Regions from separate parts of the Geobacillus sp. LYN3 genome, predicted to be linked through region 2. Evidence: riboswitches for the same ligand, from Rfam matches in the RefSeq annotation. Region 2 holds a riboswitch; each other region holds the start of a gene.

Region 1 (6,723 bases), 1.3 Mb from region 2:
ATGAGGTAATTACGCCGATTGGCAATTCTCTCGGCGAAATAATCGTACGCGCCAATAAATCAGTAAGAACGAGAAAGGCACCGCCATACAATAGGGAAAGCGGCAACAGAAGACGATGGTTCGGACCACAGACGAGGCGAACCATATGTGGAACGACCAATCCGACAAAACCGATCGTTCCGGAAACAGACACCGCCGCGCCGGTTAGCAGCGAAGCACCGGTTAAAATCATCACTTTTCGCTTCAACACATCGACCCCGATATGCATAGCGGCCGACTCCCCAAACGCAAAAGCGTTCAGTTCGCGCGCATTAAAAAGCAGCATGATCACTCCGATGAGAAAAAACGGAAGCATCATCATCGTATATTTCCAGCCGCGCATCGCTACGCTCCCCATCAGCCATGCAATAATTTGCCGCAATTCTTCTCCAGTTAGTGCAATCATTAAGGAAATAAGCGCGCTGAAAAACGCCCCGAACATAATTCCAACTAGGATGATGGTCTCTACAGACATTTTTCGCTCCACCGCTCGTGTAAATAAAAGAACAAGCACGAGCGTCACAAGGCCAAATATAATGCTGACAATAGGAAGCGTAAATGTACCAAATAACGGCAATTGAATACCGAAGAAAATGACAAAAACAGCACCAACGGAAGCACCTGACGACACGCCGAGCGTATACGGATCGGCAAGCGCATTTTTTAACAGCCCTTGAAACGCAGCTCCCGCGACCGCCAGCGACGCCCCGACAAGAAACGCGAGCACAACGCGTGGAAGGCGGATCGCCATCACGATTTGCACGAGATCATCGGGAACATCGCCGGGCAACGGCAACCCAAACGAGATCGAAAAAATAATCTTGATAATAATAGAAAAGGGAATCGATAGAGAACCTATCGATATCCCCAGCAAGAGCGAAGTAATAACGACCGTTATTGCAACTGCATACATCCATATATTACTTAAAAATATCCGGGTAAATTGTTTTTGCAAGTTCCTCTACTCCTTCGATCAAACGTGGACCTGGACGGCTTACTAAGTCTGTATTTACATCATACACCCGTTTGTTTTTCACCGCCGGGACATCTTTCCAAGCAGGACGGTCCAACACTTGCTTCGCTCCGCCGTATGTTGTAATAATGACATCCGGCTTGTACGCGACCGCTTTTTCTTCCGTAACCATCGGCCACCCTTCTAAATCACCGGCGACATTTTTCGCGGAGATCGCCTGGAGCATCTCATCAATAAACGTTCCTTTTCCAGCAGTATAAATTTCTGGAGCTGGTGATATTTCGACCCATACTTTTGCTTGATCTTCCTCTTTAATTTGCTTTGCTTTTTCTTTTATAGCTTCTAATTTTGTTTTCATATTTTGGATGATTTCTTGTGCTTTGTCCGCAGTTCCTGTCGCTTTTCCAACTAATTCGATCGAATGATAGACATCATCAAACGTTTTCGCATCATTGACAACCAATACAGTAATGCCTGCATCTTTTAATTGCTGAAGACCATCTTTCGAATTATGTGCACTAGACGCATGGGCAAGCACTAAATCTGGCTTCAACGAAATGACTTTCTCTACATTAAACTCCATGCCGCCTATTTTTTCCTTATTTTTTACATCTTCCGGATAGTTGTCAAAATCGCTTACACCGACGATTTTCTCTCCCAATCCCAGCGCATAGGCGATTTCTGTGTTGCTTGGAATTAAGGAAACGATTTTTTTCGGCTCAGACTGTATCGTTACATCCTCGCCTAATCCATCTTTTACCGTTACCGGAAACGCCGCTTGTTCCGTTTTCGGTTCTTCTTTTTTTGCAGGCTCTTTGCTTGCGTTCTCTCCATTACATCCAAACAAGAAGCCAAATGTAAGGATGAATACGAGCAACATGACATACTGTTTCCATTTTTTCATTTTTTGTTCCCCCTTCTTTATGTAAAATAAAAAAACTCATTCCTAACTCGGAATGAGCGAGAAACGGCAATATGTATACACGAAGGCAGCCACCGTTGCCGTTTCCTCATCTCACCCCCCGAAGATAGGAAACTATAAGCGAACAAGGCAGGTCTACTGACTCATGCTTCATCCTACTCTGAACCTTCCCATACGGCAAACGGCGCTTGCCATTCCACCGTACAGTGGCGATTTCATTTCGTCAGCATTTACAGTTGCGGGGACAGTTCTGGACTTTCACCAGATTCCCTATTAAGCCATTAGGAGCGAATCGCTCCATTCGGCACCTTGCCGCTATTGTATAAAATTGTCGAACAATTGACAGTTATAATATTAAAGGAAGAAAGATCGTTTGGCAATAAAAAATTCAAAGTTTCATTGTTTTCAATTCATTAAAACCCCCGAACTTTTAGCGATTCGGAGGTTACAATGCAATTAATTATTAATATACCGTTCAAACACAAAGCCGAAGTCTTTCACCGTATATTTTGTTTTCGCGTCAACGAGCCATTGAAACGCAAGTTCATTCACCGCTTTGAAATCGGCAACGAAATTATTTGTGTCACTTTTCACTTGCCCGAATACGTTTGCCGTCAATTCCAAACTTTTATGCGCGTACTCGAGCTTCGTTTTGTTTTCATGGCAAAGCTCAGAGATGGCGAGCAGCGATTTATATAAATCTTTTAGTTCTTCTAAATGCTTTTTATGGACGTCAATCGAATAGGCATGGGCGCCGATTTTAAACTTAATCTCCACATCTAAATCGACCGTGCCTGCCGTTTCGAGCGACACATCGGAAATCGTATGTTTGTAATAATCATAGCGGCGCAATACGCGTTTTTTGCTTGTTGCGCTCGTGCCATCCAAATGAATAAGCGCTTTATTGGTAAAGCAATACTCATCCGACTTCGATTTAATTAAGAAATAAATCTTTTCCCCGTCTTCATGCATCACGTAATCATCGGCATCGACTTTATCATAGTTTTCCGGTTTAATAACCGAGCCGATATCGCTTAATCCAAGCACATCGGCAGCGACTTTTCCAAACATCGTGCAGCTCCTCTCCTTATTTAAAAAATGGTAATTACTTTTATTGTATCATGAGTAAACGGAATATCCCTAAAATTTTTTCTATTTTTTGAAGAATAGTGAAACTTCTCATGCTATAATAAACGCATCACTAGTTGGAAAGGATAGATGCCTTATGTTTCGCATTCGTCCAACTTGTTCTGTTTGCAACAAAACAATTGAAAAAAATGAACCGATTTATGTTCATATGAGATATCCGGCATACAGAGGAATAGTAGAAATCAAGGCATTCCTCCAACAGGAAGGCAAAATCATTTGCGAAGATTGCTTCCAACAAAAAATGAAGAAGGAATAATCATCCTTCTTCGTAACAGCTCTATCATGACACAATCAATATATGTTCACTATCTCAATGGCGATCTTGCCATGCGAATATACGTATGGCGTTTGCCACGAATGGCAATCGAATACGTCATAATGTTTTCCGGAATGGCGATGCCATGATAACCGGCGTCTCCGATATGATACAGGTCGGCTCCTGCCATTTTGCTTGCGAGCGCGATTTGGCGGATCGTATGTTCATCCGCTCCTTCCTGGCTTGTGCCGATCGTAAGCATAACGAGCGCGCCATGTTCGTGGGCAACCTGAACTAGCTTTTCCGTTTTTTCTAAGGTCACACCTTGTACAGTTCCTGGCGCCGGCATAAGAACTACATCAGCTCCGGCACGAATAAAACGCATAACGATTTCTTCGGATACAATGCTAGCTCCCGTTTCGCCGGCCACTCCAGCTGCGTGCATTTTCCCAGCGATAATGAGACCGTCTTCTCTAAAAACGGCACGTGCGGTTTCGATCGCGCGGATAATTTCATTATTTGTCACACCTGTTTTCGGATTTCCGGTTAGGCAGATAAAATCGAAACCTAGACGTTTTGCTTCTTGCAGTGATTCTTCTGTTGCCATCCTTCCTTTTGGAAGAGAAGCAAGACTCTCTAACTGCCTCGCGTTCGGGTCAACAGGCTCCAAATTGACGCCAATTGGACGCCCCGTTAACTGCTTCAGACGCTTCACCATTTGATGTGGCTCCTTCGTATCCAACCCGTTTACCAGCGGCCGGAATACATCAAACATGTTCAATAGAATTAAATCCGCGCCAAACGCCGCGGCCAATTCCGCATTCGTCACCGCCGGATAAAGCGGGGCAACAGAGCTGATTACTTCTGCAACGATCGTTCTTCCTTCCGCTGCCCGAATCGATTGTTTCAGCTCTTTTCCGTTCATACGGCAAAAATCCGAGGCGCTGCAGTCTAGCAACCGCTTCATTGGCAAATCCCCCCTTGATCTATCACATCTCTATGAAAATAGACATTCCAGCTCTTTTCCACTAACGAAAAGAGCTGGAACGCTTTCCTCCTGGTTATAGCTTTTTCAGTTCGTTGGCGACAAACTCGACATCCGTGCCGACAACGACCTGCACATCCGTTTGATTGAGGCGGATGACCCCTTTTGCGCCTAAACGTTTCAGTTCGTCCTCATTGACTTTCGACATGTCTTTTACTTTTAAGCGCAGGCGGGTCACACAGTTGTCGATCTGGGTGAGGTTATCTTTACCGCCCAGCGCTTCCATATACTGTACCGCAACGTCTTTGTAGCCGCCCGATGACGCTGCGCCGCTTGCCGTGAATTCGCCTTCGATTTCTTCACGGCCAGGCGTTTTTAAATCTAATTTGACAATCAAGAAATAGAACACAACGAAATAAACGACGGCATAGATAATTCCTTGCACGATTAATAGATACGGTTTTTGCGCAATTCCATAGTTTAAGAAAAAGTCAATCGCGCCGGCCGAGAAAGTAAACCCGTGATGAATATCGAGCATCGTCGCAATCGCCATCGAAAGCCCCGTTAATACGGCGTGAGCGACATAAAGCAATGGCGATAAAAACATAAACAAAAACTCAATCGGTTCGGTAATTCCCGTTAAAAAGGCAGTCAGCGCCACGCTAATGAGCGCACCGGATACTTCTTTGCGCCGCTCTTTTTTCGCTGCGGCAATCATGGCGAGCGCTGCGGCTGGAAGACCAAACATCATAATCGGGAAAAATCCCGCCATGAAAATTCCGGCATCCGGGTCACCCGCGAAGAACCGCCATAAATCCCCTGTTTTTCCATTGTACTCGCCAAACACAAACCATACGAAGCTATTTAAGACGTGATGCAAGCCAACCGGAATGAGCAACCGGTTCAAAAAGCCGAAAACGCCTACCCCAATCGCGCCGGCGCCGACAATCCATTTGCCGACCGCGTTAATGCCGTCCTGAATCGGCGGCCATACATATCCGAAAACAAGTGCCAATATAAGCATGACAAACGAGGTCACAATTGGAACAAACCGCTTGCCCCCAAAAAATCCTAGCCAATCTGGCAATTTAATATTATGGTAGCGGTTATACAACAGACCGGCAATCACACCGGAAATGATTCCACCTAACACGGACATATTGATATCTTTGTCAATGGCAGCGGCCCCCTTTGTTAACACAAAGTAGCCGATCGCCCCGGCCAGCGCCGCTGCGCCGTTTCCATCTTTGGCAAAGCCAACGGCAACCCCGATCGCGAAAATGAGCGGCAGGTTCGCAAAAACAGCATCCCCTGTTGCGGCGATAAACGGAATATCCAATAAATCCGGCTGTCCTAAACGGAGCAATAACCCCGCTGCCGGCAGGACGGCAACCGGCAGCATAAACGCTTTTCCAAGCCGCTGTAAAAATCCTAACATAAAAATTCCCCCTCTTTTTATTTTGAACGTTCCATCTCAATCGTCAATTTGTAGCGGTCGCCACGGTAAACCGATTTGACGACTTCTAGAGGCCGTCCGTTATTTAAATAACTTCTGCGCTGCATGAGCAATACAGGCGCACCTTCCTTTATTTGCAACAGCTCCGCCTCCATCTTGCGGGCGACGGAAGCTTCAATTATTTGCACGCCCGATTGAATGGCCAACCCTAATTCTTTTTCAATAAAATCATAAACGGAACCGCTTACAATTTCGCGGGTTAACCGAGGAACAAGCATACATGGAATATATAATGTTTCGAGTGCCATCGGCAGCCCGTCGGCAAGACGAACGCGGCGGATTTCGTAAAGATCCGCTCCTTCGCGGACGTCGAGCAGCTGTGCTAACGACGTACTGGCAGGAACAATGTTGAAATCGAGCACATTTGTTCCAGGTTCCATGCCACGAGCGCGCATATCTTCCGAAAAACTTGTAAGCCCTTTCAGCGGCTGTTCGATTTTTGTCGCGGCAACAAATGTTCCTTTGCCGCGTTTTCTTACTAAATATCCATCATTCACTAAGTTATTGATCGCCTGTCGAACAGTCATTCGGCTAATATCGTATGTTTCTGCCAGTTCCCGCTCGGACGGAATCATTTCTCCCGGCTTGAGCTGCCCTTTTTCGATCATTTCTTTAATTCCTTGCTCTAATTGATAGTAGATAGGAAGCGGTGAGTTTTTGCTAATCATTTTGCATACACCTTTCGTTTTTCATCTGGTACAAGCGACAATGCATCTTGATCAGCAATTACCGTGACGTTCGGATGAGTATGAAGCACCGATGCCGGCACATCGGTAGTCACGGTTTCTTCGAACAGCTTCGCCATAATTGGCGCTTTCGCCGTTCCTGACGCTAATAGCAATATATGACGGCTTTTCATAATCGTTGCGATTCCCATTGTAAT
Region 2 (6,723 bases):
CAAATTTTCTGAGCTTAATCGAATGCCATCATATCGATACAGCGCTGGTTTATCGCTTAAATTGACAATAACCACCGCTTTTTCGTTTCCAAGCGTTCTTGTGTACGCATAAATCGTCGGATGCTTTTCTAAAATCAAATCGTACGTTCCATAAATAAACACTTCGTTCTCCTTGCGAAGCCGAATCATTTTTTTGTAAAACTGAAGGACGGAGTTCGGGTCGCGCAATTGCGCCTCAACGTTAATGGTCTTATAGTTTTCGTTCACTTTCATCCATGGCGTTCCCGTCGTAAACCCCGCGTTTGGCGCGTCGGACCATTGCATTGGGGTTCGCGAATTGTCGCGCCCTGTTTTCCAAATCACTTTCATAATTTCTTCATGGGAGCGACCCTTTTCCCGTTCGATTTGATACATTCTTTTAATAGCAACATCATTGTAGTCTTCAATATTCGAAAATTGGACGTTCGTCATCCCAATCTCCTGTCCTTGATAAATAAACGGTGTTCCTTGCATCAAAAAGTACATCGCACCAAGCGCCTTCGCACTTTCGGTAAGGTACTCCTTATCATTTCCCCATGTCGAGACAGAACGAGGCTGATCGTGGTTTTCTAAAAACAATGCGTTCCAGCCGCGGTTTTCCAGCCCTTTTTGCCATTTTGTCAACGTGCGCTTTAATTGGCGCACATCCACTCCGCCATTCGTTCCTTTTTGCCATAACCCTAAATGTTCAAACTGGAAGATCATATTGAAAATGCCGTTTTCCTCACCGACCCATTCTTCCGCGTCCTCGACGGTAACGCCATTTGCTTCGCCAACTGTCATAATATCATAGTGCGCAAACGTTTGCATTTTGAGCTCTCTTAAATAATCCATAATCCCCTCTTGGTTCATATGGCCGGCAAAAGACGGAACATAATCTAGCCCTTTCGGATTCGGCAAATCCGGCAATCCCGGCTTTTTCTTAATATGTGAAATGGCATCCACTCGAAATCCATCAATTCCTTTATCCAGCCACCAATTAATCATTTTATACAACGCTTGGCGCACTTCTTCGTTTTCCCAGTTTAAATCCGGCTGCTTTACATCAAATATGTGCAAGTAATATTGATCAGTTTTCGGATCGTACTCCCACGCCGATCCGCCAAAGATGCTTTCCCAGTTGTTCGGCTCTTTGCCATTTTTTCCATCACGCCAAATGTACCAATCCCGTTTCGGATTATCCCGTGATGAACGCGATTCAATAAACCATGGGTGTTCATCGCTTGTATGGTTAATGACTAAATCTAAAATCACTTTCATGCCGCGCCGGTGAATTTCCTCGAGCAATAAATCAAAGTCTTCCATTGTCCCGAATTCTTCCATAATCGCATGATAATCGCTAATATCATATCCGTTATCGGCATTTGGCGACTTGTAAATTGGACAAATCCATATGATATCGATTCCAAGGTCTTTTAAATAGTCAAGCTTCTCGATAATTCCGCGAAGATCTCCAATTCCATCGCCATTTGAATCCATGAAGCTTCTCGGATAAATTTGATACGCGACTCCTTCTTTCCACCAAGCTTTCTTCACGGCTGTATCCTCCTCTTTTTGTGCATACGTTTTCACTATTAACTGTACACTACATGATGCCAATATACAATCTTTTTTGCAAAAAAGAAGGCAGCCTTCTTTTGTATACATAGAAAGCTGCGCTTTTTCTATTCTTACTCTGTTTTGGAGCGATTCGCCTCGTGAATGAACAGGAAAACACAAACGAAAAAGCTCGTCCTCATTTAACTTGAAATAAATACGAAAAAGGAAAAAAGGGGAATAGTTTCCCCTTTTTATGTCAGCAACAGCGTGATACTTTTCCGCCTTTGCCGTTATAGCGCGCTTCCTGCACTTCGCAGAAAAACTCTTTTCTTGATTTTATCGGCTCTCCTGGATGATGTGTTTTCATATGTTCTACATATTTCTCGTAGTTTGGAACACCGACAAGCAAATCAAGGAATTGCTTGCGGTAGGAAAGAATCGTTTGAACCCACTTACGCATAATGTTTAACCTCATTTCCTCCATCCCTTGGAATGTAAGGCGCTTCTTTCAACGGTACGTGTTTGTTTTGTAACACTTTTATCCACATATTGACCGACGAAATCAACATCGCAAGCACAACAAGCATGAAGATCGCACATAGTGTTGCATCAATGTAGTCGTTCATAATAATTTGGCGCATTTGTGCCTCGTTGGCTGCAGGTGCTAAAATTTTTCCTTGATTTAATGCATCTTTAAATACATTAGCATGCGATAGAAAACCGATTTTTGGATCGCTATGGAACAGCTTTTGGAATCCTGCTGTCATCGTTACCACTAAAAGCCATGTCGTTGGGACCAATGTCACCCAAACGTAAGCTTTTTTGCCCATTTTGAATAAAACCGTCGTTCCAAATAAGAGCGCAATTCCTGCCAGCATTTGGTTTGCGATGCCGAAAAGCGGCCATAATGTATTAATGCCACCCAGAGGATCGACTACTCCTTGATATAAGAAATAGCCCCAAGCTAATACACATAATGTAGTCGCGATAATATTGGAAACTAGCGAATCCGTTTTGCCAAGCGGTTTGTAGAAAGTGCCCATAATATCTTGAATCATAAAACGCCCAACGCGTGTGCCTGCATCGATCGTCGTTAAAATAAAGAGCGCTTCAAATAAAATCGCGAAATGATACCAAAACGCCATTAATGCTTTTCCGCCGATCACATTGGAAAGGATGACAGCCATTCCGATCGCTAGTGTCGGCGCTCCGCCAGTCCGCGATAAAATCGTTTGCTCACCGACATCTTTGGCAAGTTCCGTCAGCATGTCAGGCGTAATGGTAAATCCCCATGAAGATACGACTTTTGCTGCTTGCACAACATCCTGCCCAATTACAGCAGCTGGACTATTAATCGCGAAATATGCTCCAGGAGTTAATATACACGCAGCAACCATTGCCATCACTGCCACGAACGATTCCATTAACATGGCTCCATAGCCGATCGGGCGGGCATGGCTCTCTATCTCAATCATTTTTGGCGTTGTACCAGACGAAACGAGTGCATGGAATCCAGACACCGCACCGCAAGCAATCGTAATAAATAAGAATGGGAATAAGTTACCAGCAAACACAGGACCAGTGCCATCCACAAATTTCGTTAACGCCGGCATTTGTAAATCAGGTGCAACCACTAAAATTCCTAACGCTAAACCAACAATCGTACCGATTTTTAAGAACGTGCTCAAATAGTCACGCGGCGCAAGCAATAACCATACCGGCAATGCCGAAGCGACAAAGCCATAAGCAATCATTAAAATGGCGATCGTTTCGCCTTTCATCGTAAACATTTTCGCTAGTGTCGGATGCTCCGCCACATACTGTCCAGCGACAAGAGAAACAAGAAGCAGAATAAATCCCATTAATGACGCTTCCGCCACACGCCCTGGACGAATAAAGCGCATGTAAACTCCCATCAAAATCGCAATTGGAATCGTTGCGGCAATAGTAAACATTCCCCAAGGGCTTCCTACAAGCGCTTTTACTACTACCAATGCTAAAACAGCTAATAAAATAATCATGATTCCTAAAATTCCAAGCATCGCGATAAATCCTGTTACAGGGCCAATTTCTTCCTTGATCATTTCACCGAGCGACTTGCCGTCACGGCGCATCGACGCGAACAAAATGATAAAATCTTGAACCGCGCCCGCTAACACAACGCCGACAATAATCCAAATCGTCCCTGGCAAATATCCCATTTGCGCTGCTAAAATCGGTCCGACAAGCGGTCCGGCGCCAGCGATCGCCGCAAAATGATGGCCGAATAATACCCATTTGTTTGTCGGCACATAATCTTTTCCATCATTAAACACTTCCGCAGGCGTTTTGCGACTGTCATCAAGTTCAAATACTTTGCGAGCGATAAATTTACTATAAAACCGATACGCTACCGCATACGTACAGACAGCCGCGACAATCAGCCAAATCGCATTTACCGTCTCGCCGCGGTTCAATGCAAGAACGGCAAACCCTGCCGCCCCAAGAGCGGAAATAAGCCCCCAAAGCAAGGCCGATTTTAATCCTTTCACGTCTTTTCCCCCTTTGTTGTTTTAATAATATTATATTAACTATTCTGAAAAATTCAAAGAATATTTTCTAAATATTATAAGGATAAATATTTTTATAGTCGTTTTATCACCATATCTTTTTTTACTCTGAACATTCCTGCCTAATATTAATTTGTTGAATTTTGGATAACTGTTTTATTATTAGTTTTCATGTCCTTACAAAAAATAGTTGAATTTTCTATCGTTTTATTATATGCTTGTACCAACAGCAACAACACTATATATTGTGTTATAAACTCATAAAACAACTAAATATAGTATAAAAACCGCAAGCAATGGTGTCCATCCGGACTTAATAGGGAATCTGGTGAGAATCCAGAACTGCCCCCGCAACTGTATGTGTGGACGAAATGGAACATCCACTGTATGTGAAAGCTCGCTCGGGCGCACATACGGGAAGGATCCAAAGTAGGAAGAAGCACGAGTCAGGAGACCTGCCTTGCTTGTTTGCGTTTCATGTTCTCCGGGGAGCGAGAAGATGAAACGATGGTTGGAAAGGGCTTCTCTTGCCCTTTTTATACTGTCGTTTCGTCCACTCGACCCGAGTGGATTTTTTTATGGAAACAAGGAGGAGAAACTGATGGAACTACAGGCGAACACTATCATTATTACTTCAGAAAACGGGCAAACTAAACCGTTTTCGCGCGAACGACTCATTTCCTTTATCCGCAATATAACAAAAGACTACCCGCATCTACAGACAGATGACTATATGGAGCGCATCATCCGCATCATCGAAAGCAAAGATACACTTTCTGCGGAACAAATCACGAATTACTTAATACTTGAAGGTCTTTCCTATATTAGTGAGGCAGAACCAGAATGGACGTTTGTCTGTGCTCACATCTATTTGCAAAAGCTATACAAAGAAGCGGCAAAACAACGTGGATATGACGCAAAACAACGCTACGGCAGCTTGTACGAGTTGATTACAACGCTTGTTTCTAAAGGCGTGTACGATCGTTCTCTTCTTGATGATTACTCAAAAGAAGAAATCAATGAGCTTGGAAAACTTATTGATCCAGATAAAGATAAGTTGTTTACATATATCGGCCTTCGCACGCTCGCGGACCGCTACCTCGCCCGCGACTACGACCGCAACTTGTACGAACTGCCGCAGGAGCGCTTCCTTATCATCGCAATGACGTTAATGGCGAAAGAACCGAAACATCGCCGTTTTGCGCTCATTCAAGAAGCGTATTGGGCGCTAAGCAACTTATATATGACCGTCGCCACGCCGACATTAGCAAATGCCGGAAAAAGCTACGGACAACTGTCAAGCTGCTTTATCGACACGGTCGATGACAGCTTGCAAGGGATTTACGACAGCAACACCGATATCGCCAACCTTTCCAAATCCGGCGGCGGAATCGGCGTCTATCTCGGCAAAATCAGAAGCCGAGGCAGCGATATCAGGGGGTTTAAAGGCGTTTCGTCCGGCGTTATTCCATGGATGAAGCAGCTTAATAACACCGCCGTCAGCGTTGACCAATTAGGGCAGCGAAAAGGTGCGATTTCCGTCTATTTAGACGTCTGGCATAAAGACATTTTCGCTTTTTTGGATGCGAAATTAAACAACGGCGATGAGCGGATGAGAACGCACGATTTATTTACCGGCGTCTGCATTCCTGATTTATTTATGGAGCAAGTCGAAAAACGCGGCGATTGGTACTTGTTTGACCCGCATGAAGTGCGCAAAGTGATGGGATTTAGTTTGGAAGATTTTTATGACGAAGAAAAGGGCAGCGGAAGCTTTCGCGAAAAATATTGGCAATGCGTTCAAGAGGAGCGTCTTTCGAAAGAAAAAGTGCCGGCGATCGAAATAATGAAAAGCATTATGCGCAGCCAATTAGAATCCGGCACACCATTTATGTTTTACCGCGATGAAGTGAACCGGAAAAACCCGAACGCGCATCTCGGCATGATTTACTGCAGCAACCTTTGCACGGAAATTGCGCAAAACCAAAGCCCGACCGTCATGGAAAAGCAATATACGAAAGATGGAAAGATTATCATTGAAAAAATCCCGGGCGATTTCGTTGTTTGCAATTTGTCTTCCATCAATCTTGCCCGTGCCGTCACCGACGATGTACTCGAGCGGCTCATCCCGATCCAAATGCGCATGCTCGATAACGTCATTGATTTAAATAATATCCCGGTATTACAAGCGAAATTCACCAATCAAAAATATCGCGCCGTCGGACTTGGCACGTTCGGCTGGCATCATTTGCTTGCGTTAAAAGGCATTCGCTGGGAATCAGACGAAGCAGTTGAATACGCGGACAAGCTGTACGAAAAAATTGCCTACTTAGCGATCCAAGCGAGTATGGAGCTCGCGAAAGAAAAAGGAAGCTATCCAGCGTTTCCGGGATCTGACTGGCAGACGGGCGCTTATTTCGACAAGCGCGGATATCATCGCACCGAAGAATTTGACTGGGATGCACTCAAAGAACAAGTCGCCAAACACGGCATGCGCAACGGCTATGTGATGGCGATCGCGCCAAATGCTTCGACGTCGATTATCGCCGGCAGCACCGCCAGTATCGATCCGATCTTTTTAAAAGTGTACGCCGAA
Region 3 (6,723 bases), 790 kb from region 2:
TGTGCTCGTTCGTGAGGCGCTCGAAACTGTTCCAGCGGGCACCGTATTGGTCGTAGACGGAAAAGGTTCGCGAAATTGCGCGCTGCTCGGAGACCGTCTTGCCCAGATCGCTTGTGAGCGCGGGCTTGCCGGGGTGATTATTCACGGATGCATTCGCGATTCCGCAGAAATCGCCAATATGCCGCTTGGGGTGATGGCGATTGGCACTTGCCCGGTGAAAAGCAAAAAAGAAGGAAAGGGAAAACGGGACGTTGCGCTCGAATTTGGCGGCGTTCGTTGGGAGCCAGGCGCCTATGTGTACGCTGATCAAGACGGGATTGTATTGGCGAAAACGGACTTATTGAAAAAAGTGGTTGACGATGTTTGAAAATTTGTACTACTATGAATAACAGAAATGTTCTTTGAAAAATCGACATTATATGCCAAACAAATAAGGTGCCTTTCTCATTAGAGAATAGGCTTAAAAGGGAAGTACGGTGAAAATCCGTCACGGTACCCGCCACTGTGATGGGGAGCTTTGTTGCATCATGTCACTGAAGGAAACTTCGGGAAGGCGCAATAAAGCGATGATCCTAAGTCAGGAGACTTGCCTTATTTGTTCGGACGGATACCTACGGGATTATAGGTAGACGTGCGGGAGAATGGTATACTTTTTTTGCTATATTTGTATGCATTTTTCTGCACCTCTGCGTATAGAGGTGCTTTTTATTTTGCAAAAAAGGAGAGACTCAACATGACAACATGGAACTTAATCGGAATGAAACATCATGTGCTGATTTGCAATGGAGGCAGCTGCATGCGTAAAGGGGGAGAAGAAGTAACGCTTGCCATCCGCGAAGAAATCGCGATGCTGGAGTTAGATGGCATTGTACATACGACGCGGACTCGCTGCAATGGCCGTTGCCAAGACGCGTGTGTAGTCATCGTTTACCCTGAAGGCGTATGGTACAACGGTGTGACGCCGGAAAAAGCAAGGGAGCTTGTGCGAAGGCATTTGCGAGATGGGGAATGGTTGGAAGAAACGATAACGTACCGTTATGAAGAGAAGCAAGGATTGATGATGTCAAAACAATCAAACGCCCCTCTAGGAATCTCGAAATTATGTAAAGCAACGGGAGGAACGAAAGCATGAAAAAATGGAAAGTCGCCCTTTTCCTTTGCGGTTTAGTCGTCTATTTTACGTTTACCGGCAGCACATCGGCATTTGCGATGCATATTATGGAAGGATTTTTGCCAGTTGGATGGGTGATTTTTTGGTGGCTAGTGTTTTTGCCGTTTTTTATCATCGGTATGCGTTCACTAATTCGGATTACACGCGAGCATCCGGAACTAAAGCTGCTCATTGCGCTGTCGGGGGCATTTACGTTTGTGCTGTCCGCCTTAAAAATTCCATCCGTTACTGGGAGCAGCTCACATCCAACGGGGGTGGGGCTCGGTGCGGTGCTGTTTGGTCCATGGACGATGGTGGTGATGGGCAGCATCGTATTGCTGTTTCAAGCGTTATTGCTGGCACATGGTGGATTGACGACATTAGGGGCGAATGCCGTGTCCATGGCGGTCATTGGCCCGATTGTGGCGTACGGTATTTATCGTTTCGGGAAAAAGTGGAATATACCGAGGCGCTGGACGATTTTTTTCGCTGCATTTTTCTCTGATTTGGCCACATATGTTGTCACCTCATTGCAATTAGCGCTGGCGTTCCCGGATGCGACAGGTGGGGTTTTCGCTTCGTTTGCCAAATTTGCCGGCATTTTTGCTGTTACGCAAATACCACTGGCGATTACAGAAGGGCTGCTTACGGTCGTCGTTTGGAATTTCTTATCCACTTACAGCAGCCAGGAACTAAACCAGTTAGAGAGGGGAGTGTAATATGAAGAGAAGTCTTTTTCTTCTTGCTATTGCTGTTTTACTGGTAGTAGCGCCGTTATTGTTCATTCATCACTCTGATTTTGGCGGCACGGATGGCCAGGCGGAAAAAATGATTCAGAAGCTCGCTCCTCATTATCAACCTTGGATGGAAACCATATTTGAGCCGCCAGGCGGAGAGGTGGAAACGTTGCTGTTTTCTGTGCAGGCGGCAATCGGTGCCGGAATTATTGGCTACATTATCGGTGTCTATAAAGGCCGGGCGAACCGAAAAGAGGAAACAAAATGATCCGGCAGTTTGACACCATTGCTTACAATAACCGCCTGCGGACAATACGTCCCGAACAAAAAGTGATATTTGCGTTCATATTATTAATGATGGCCATGATAGGTAGTTGGAAAATGCAAATAATGATGACGATTTGGCTTGCCGCATGGATTATCGGGTATGCGCGTGTTTCGTGGAAAGTTTACGCCAAAACACTCGGAGTCGTGGCATTGTTTCTGATGGTCAGTTTTCCAGCTTTGCTTGTTTCCATTGACAGTTCTTTTCATGTTTCTATTGATCGTTCGCAAATTTTCATCGCAATGTCTTTGCTCTCTCGTTCGGTCGCGGCATGGTCTTGCTTATTTTTCCTCTTGGTGACTACCCCGTTTCCAGAGATATTGTATGTGCTCAAACGAATGAAAGTACCATCCATTATCATTGAGTTGTTGTTTTTTATGTATCGGTTTGTATTTGTTTTCGAGAAAGCAGCAGAAGAGCTATACGTAGCAATGAAAGCAAGAAATGGAGGAAATCATTGGCGGCATGGCGGGATGTTGGTGTTCCAGCTTTTTCAGAAAATATGGCATTCCTATGAAGCGTTGCGCCTTGCTTTATGGGCGCGCGGAGTTTCCAATGAAATTGTCTATGTTCATATGGAAACATACAACGAAAAAAACAAACGTTATCTGTGGGAAGCAGCCATCGGCATAAGTTTGCTTCTATGGCTTGGATGATAGGAGGGCGGCAGAAGATGCTGAAAATGGATGAAGTATATTATACGTATCCGAATGGACCATGTGTGTTGAAAGGATTAAGCCTTCATGTTCCCAGTGGAAAAAAATGCGCACTCATCGGTCATAATGGATGCGGCAAGACAACGTTATTTTTACATGCGAACGGGCTGTTGCGGCCCGACTCTGGCGACATCTATTGGAATGGAGAGAAGATGGATTATCGGCGTCCAACCTTGCAAAAATGGCGGAAAGAGGTCGGCATCGTTTTTCAAAATCCGGAACACCAGCTTGTGGCGCCATTGGTACGTGATGAACTGGCGTTTGGCCTGCACCATTTAGGAATGAAAAAAAGTGAGATGGACGAGCTCATGGAAAAAGCGCTGGACGAGTTTGGATTACGTTCATGGTTGGACAAGCCCGTTCATCATTTAAGTCTCGGTCAAAAAAAATGGCTGACGCTTGCCGCCGTAATGGTGATGAATCCGAAATTATTAGTGCTCGATGAGCCGACGGCATATTTAGACCGCCTGCAAATCGAGAGGTTTGTCGAGAAGATCAACGATATTCATCGAGCTGGCACGACAGTTTTGATCGCTACTCATGATTTTGATTTTGTCTTAGAGTGGGCAGATATCGTGTTTGTCATGCATGACGGACAAATTGTCATGCAAGGATCACCGCAAGACGTATTTGCTAGGCAGCATCAATTGCAAAAATGGCATCTTGGTGTTCCGCTGCTTGCTTCTGTATGGAAAACGTTGTTTCCACACGAGATGCGCATCCCGCGGAATGTGGAAGAAATGAAACAATGGATGAGAATGAATGAGCATACAAGCCTCTATATTAGTGAAAAAGTGATATAGTGTTCAAGTTTTTTCGACAAATGAGCCCAGTTAACATGGACAAGGAAGATGGAAATTGAGGTGAGACAATGAAAGGAAAATTGCTGATTGTCGGATTTGGCCCAGGCAGCAAGGAACATATGACAAAGCGAGCGCGGGAAGCGATTGAAGAAAGCGATATTATTATCGGTTATAAAACATACATTGACCTAGTTGCGGATTTAATTGGCAATAAACAAGTGATTAGTACTGGAATGACGGAAGAAGTAAGCCGCGCTCAAGAGGCGGTGAAATGGGCGGAACGCGGAAAAACGGTCGCCGTCATTTCAAGCGGGGACGCGGGCGTGTACGGAATGGCAGGGCTTGTGTATGAGGTGCTCATTGAAAAAGGCTGGACGCGAGAAAGCGATATCGAGGTGGAAGTCATCCCAGGCATTTCTGCCATTAACTCGTGTGCCGCTCTTTTAGGTGCGCCGATTATGCATGATGCGTGCACCATTAGCTTAAGCGATCACCTAACGCCGTGGGCGCTTATTGAAAAGCGCATTGAAGCGGCGGCCGCTGCCGATTTTGTCATCGCTCTATATAATCCGAAAAGCGGACGACGCACGCGTCAAATTGTCGAAGCGCAGCGTATTCTTTTGCGTTATCGCTCGCCAAATACTCCGGTCGGATTAGTGAAAAGCGCTTATCGCGCGCGGCAACATATCGTATTGACGGATTTAGCGCATATGCTCGATTACGATATCGGAATGTTAACGACTGTCATTATCGGCAATTCTTCAACGTTTGTATACGACGGGCTGATGATCACACCACGCGGATACCAACGAAAATATACATTAAGCGCCTCCGAACAGCCGCTGAAACCACATGAACGGCTTCGCAAAGAAGCGGAACCGTGGGCGCTTGATCAAACGAAACGAGAACCGGTAAGAGAAATGGCAGAAGAAGCGTTGCAAACATTGGCGATTGGCCACCAAGACACCACGACGTTTGCGCCGGCGATTTTCGAAATCGCGGTTAGCCCGGGAGTAGCGAACAAAAATTTTACGCCAAAACAGATGATGGTACTAGCTGACATCGTCGGTGAAGACGGAACGATGATGTATACCCCGGATCATTATTTGAAGCTGGAAGTGCCTGCTTCTGATCCAGACCGTATCATCGCTAGACTGAAAGAAGCGGGGCTTGACGTTGCCCCTGTTGGTGATGTACTGACGGTGAAAGCTTGCGATTTTTGCGACGGGGAGAAAAAAGACGCGATTCCATACGCGGAAGAGTTATACGATCAGCTTGGCGGAATTGCGCTTCCGAAAGAATTGAAGCTTGGTGTAAACGGATGCGGCATGGCATGTTACGGAGCGGTGCGGGAAGATATCGGAATCGTCTATCGGAAAGGAGCATTTGACTTATTTTTAGGAGGAAAAACGGTCGGAAGAAACGCACACCCTGGGCAACTTGTCGCTGAAGGAATTCCGCCTGGCGAGATTGTGTCCGTTGTCACCCGCATTATTCAAGAATATAAGGAACGCGCGCATCCGAACGAACGGTTTCATAAGTTTTTTAAGCGAGTGAAACAAGTCGGCGGGTTTGTGTATCAAGAAGCGAAGCAAGAGGCAAAAATCGAAGTGCCTGCTTGTGGTGAATAAGGGGGAAGAAAATGAATGAAAGCAGTATTATTTGTAGGGCACGGTAGCCGTGACCCGGAAGGAAACGACCAAGTCCGGCAGTTTGTTGAGCAGCTAAAACCGCACATTGCGGCATCCTTACATGTCGAAACGAGTTTTTTAGAATTTGGACTGCCAACGATTCGCGAAGGGATTGACCGTTGTGTCGATGCCGGGGCTCGCGAGATTATCGTTATTCCGATTATTTTGCTGGCAGCGGGCCATTCGAAGCTGCATATTCCAGCGGAGATCGATGAAGCAAAGAAGCATTATCCGCATGTAGCTTTCATCTATGGCCGACCAATTGGCATTCATGAGCAAACGTTTTCGATCTTAAAAACGAGATTACAAGAAATCGGTGAAAATATAGAAAGCCCTGATCCGGAAACAGCGGTAGTGTTGCTTGGTCGCGGGGGAAGCGATCCGGATGCGAACAGCGATTTATATAAAATTTCCCGTTTATTTTGGGAACAAACGAACTATTTCCTTGTAGAACCAGCATTTATGGGAGTAACGACGCCATCGTTAGAAGATGGAGTGGAACGGTGCGTGAAGCTAGGGGCGCGGAAAGTGGTGGTTTTGCCATACTTTTTGTTTACCGGCGTGCTTATCAAGCGTCTTGGAGAAAAAGTAAAACAATTTCGTTTTCAGTATCCGCAAGTCGATTTTGCGCTAGCAGGCTACTTTGGATTTCATCCGAAGCTAAAAACGATTGTGCTTGACAGATTAGAAGAAGCGCTTGGCAAGGCGGTTATGATGAACTGTGATATGTGTCAATACCGGCTTCATGCTGCGGAGCATCATCACCATCATCATTAAGGAGGAACATGCATGATTATTGTATTAGCGGGAACGAGCGATGCCCGAAAGCTGGCGCTTTGTATCCAACAAGCGGGCTATGATGTGTTAGCGACGGTTGTTACAGAACATGCGGCGGATCAGTTGCGTGCTTCCGGCTTAGCGGTGCACCTTGGACGGCTGACGTCGGAACAATTGGCGGAGTTGATCCGTGTAAAGAAAGCGAAAGCAGTGGTGGACGCGAGCCATCCGTTTGCCGAAGAAGCATCGAAAAACGCGATGCAAGCTACCGCAGAGGCGGGGGTTCCGTATATCCGTTACGAGCGGCAAGCGGCTCACGTTGCTTATGAGCGTGTCACGTTTGTTGACAGTTATGAAGAAGCAGCTGAGCTCGCTGCGAAAAAACAAGGCGTCATTATGCTAACGACCGGAAGCAAAACGTTATCCATTTTCGCAAAAAAGCTGTTAGGGCTTCCGAATACGCGCGTGATTGCGCGCATGCTGCCGCGCAAAGACAATATGGAGAAATGTGAGGAGCTCAAGTT

What was found. A riboswitch is a leader RNA that binds a small molecule or an ion and turns the genes downstream of it on or off. The one in region 2 is predicted to bind cobalamin.
Region 1: linked by a shared signal. The riboswitch ahead of DCC82_RS12155 (ABC transporter substrate-binding protein) and the one ahead of DCC82_RS05380 (ribonucleoside-diphosphate reductase subunit alpha) in region 2 are both predicted to bind cobalamin.
Region 3: linked by a shared signal. The riboswitch ahead of DCC82_RS09400 ((2Fe-2S) ferredoxin domain-containing protein) and the one ahead of DCC82_RS05380 (ribonucleoside-diphosphate reductase subunit alpha) in region 2 are both predicted to bind cobalamin.

What each region holds. Positions count from the first base shown of each region.
Region 1 is NZ_QCWL01000001.1:2,322,769-2,329,491, forward strand. Features, by position in the region: gene DCC82_RS12150 (FecCD family ABC transporter permease) at 1-994, opposite strand, end outside; gene DCC82_RS12155 (ABC transporter substrate-binding protein) at 960-1,916, opposite strand; cobalamin riboswitch at 2,046-2,260, opposite strand; gene DCC82_RS12160 (PH domain-containing protein) at 2,391-3,005, opposite strand; gene DCC82_RS12170 (DUF7916 family protein) at 3,389-4,306, opposite strand; gene nagE (N-acetylglucosamine-specific PTS transporter subunit IIBC) at 4,401-5,762, opposite strand; gene DCC82_RS12180 (GntR family transcriptional regulator) at 5,780-6,508, opposite strand; gene nagB (glucosamine-6-phosphate deaminase) at 6,505-6,723, opposite strand, start outside.
Region 2 is NZ_QCWL01000001.1:1,026,273-1,032,995, reverse strand. Features, by position in the region: gene DCC82_RS05395 (glycoside hydrolase family 13 protein) at 1-1,575, opposite strand, end outside; gene DCC82_RS05390 (YbdD/YjiX family protein) at 1,835-2,038, opposite strand; gene DCC82_RS05385 (carbon starvation CstA family protein) at 2,031-4,109, opposite strand; cobalamin riboswitch at 4,407-4,604, shown strand; gene DCC82_RS05380 (ribonucleoside-diphosphate reductase subunit alpha) at 4,729-6,723, shown strand, end outside.
Region 3 is NZ_QCWL01000001.1:1,811,344-1,818,066, forward strand. Features, by position in the region: gene rraA (ribonuclease E activity regulator RraA) at 1-367, shown strand, start outside; cobalamin riboswitch at 417-608, shown strand; gene DCC82_RS09400 ((2Fe-2S) ferredoxin domain-containing protein) at 734-1,132, shown strand; gene DCC82_RS09405 (energy-coupling factor ABC transporter permease) at 1,129-1,869, shown strand; gene DCC82_RS09410 (energy-coupling factor ABC transporter substrate-binding protein) at 1,871-2,155, shown strand; gene cbiQ (cobalt ECF transporter T component CbiQ) at 2,152-2,868, shown strand; gene DCC82_RS09420 (energy-coupling factor ABC transporter ATP-binding protein) at 2,886-3,731, shown strand; gene cobJ (precorrin-3B C(17)-methyltransferase) at 3,800-5,362, shown strand; gene DCC82_RS09430 (sirohydrochlorin chelatase) at 5,378-6,199, shown strand; gene cobK (precorrin-6A reductase) at 6,212-6,723, shown strand, end outside.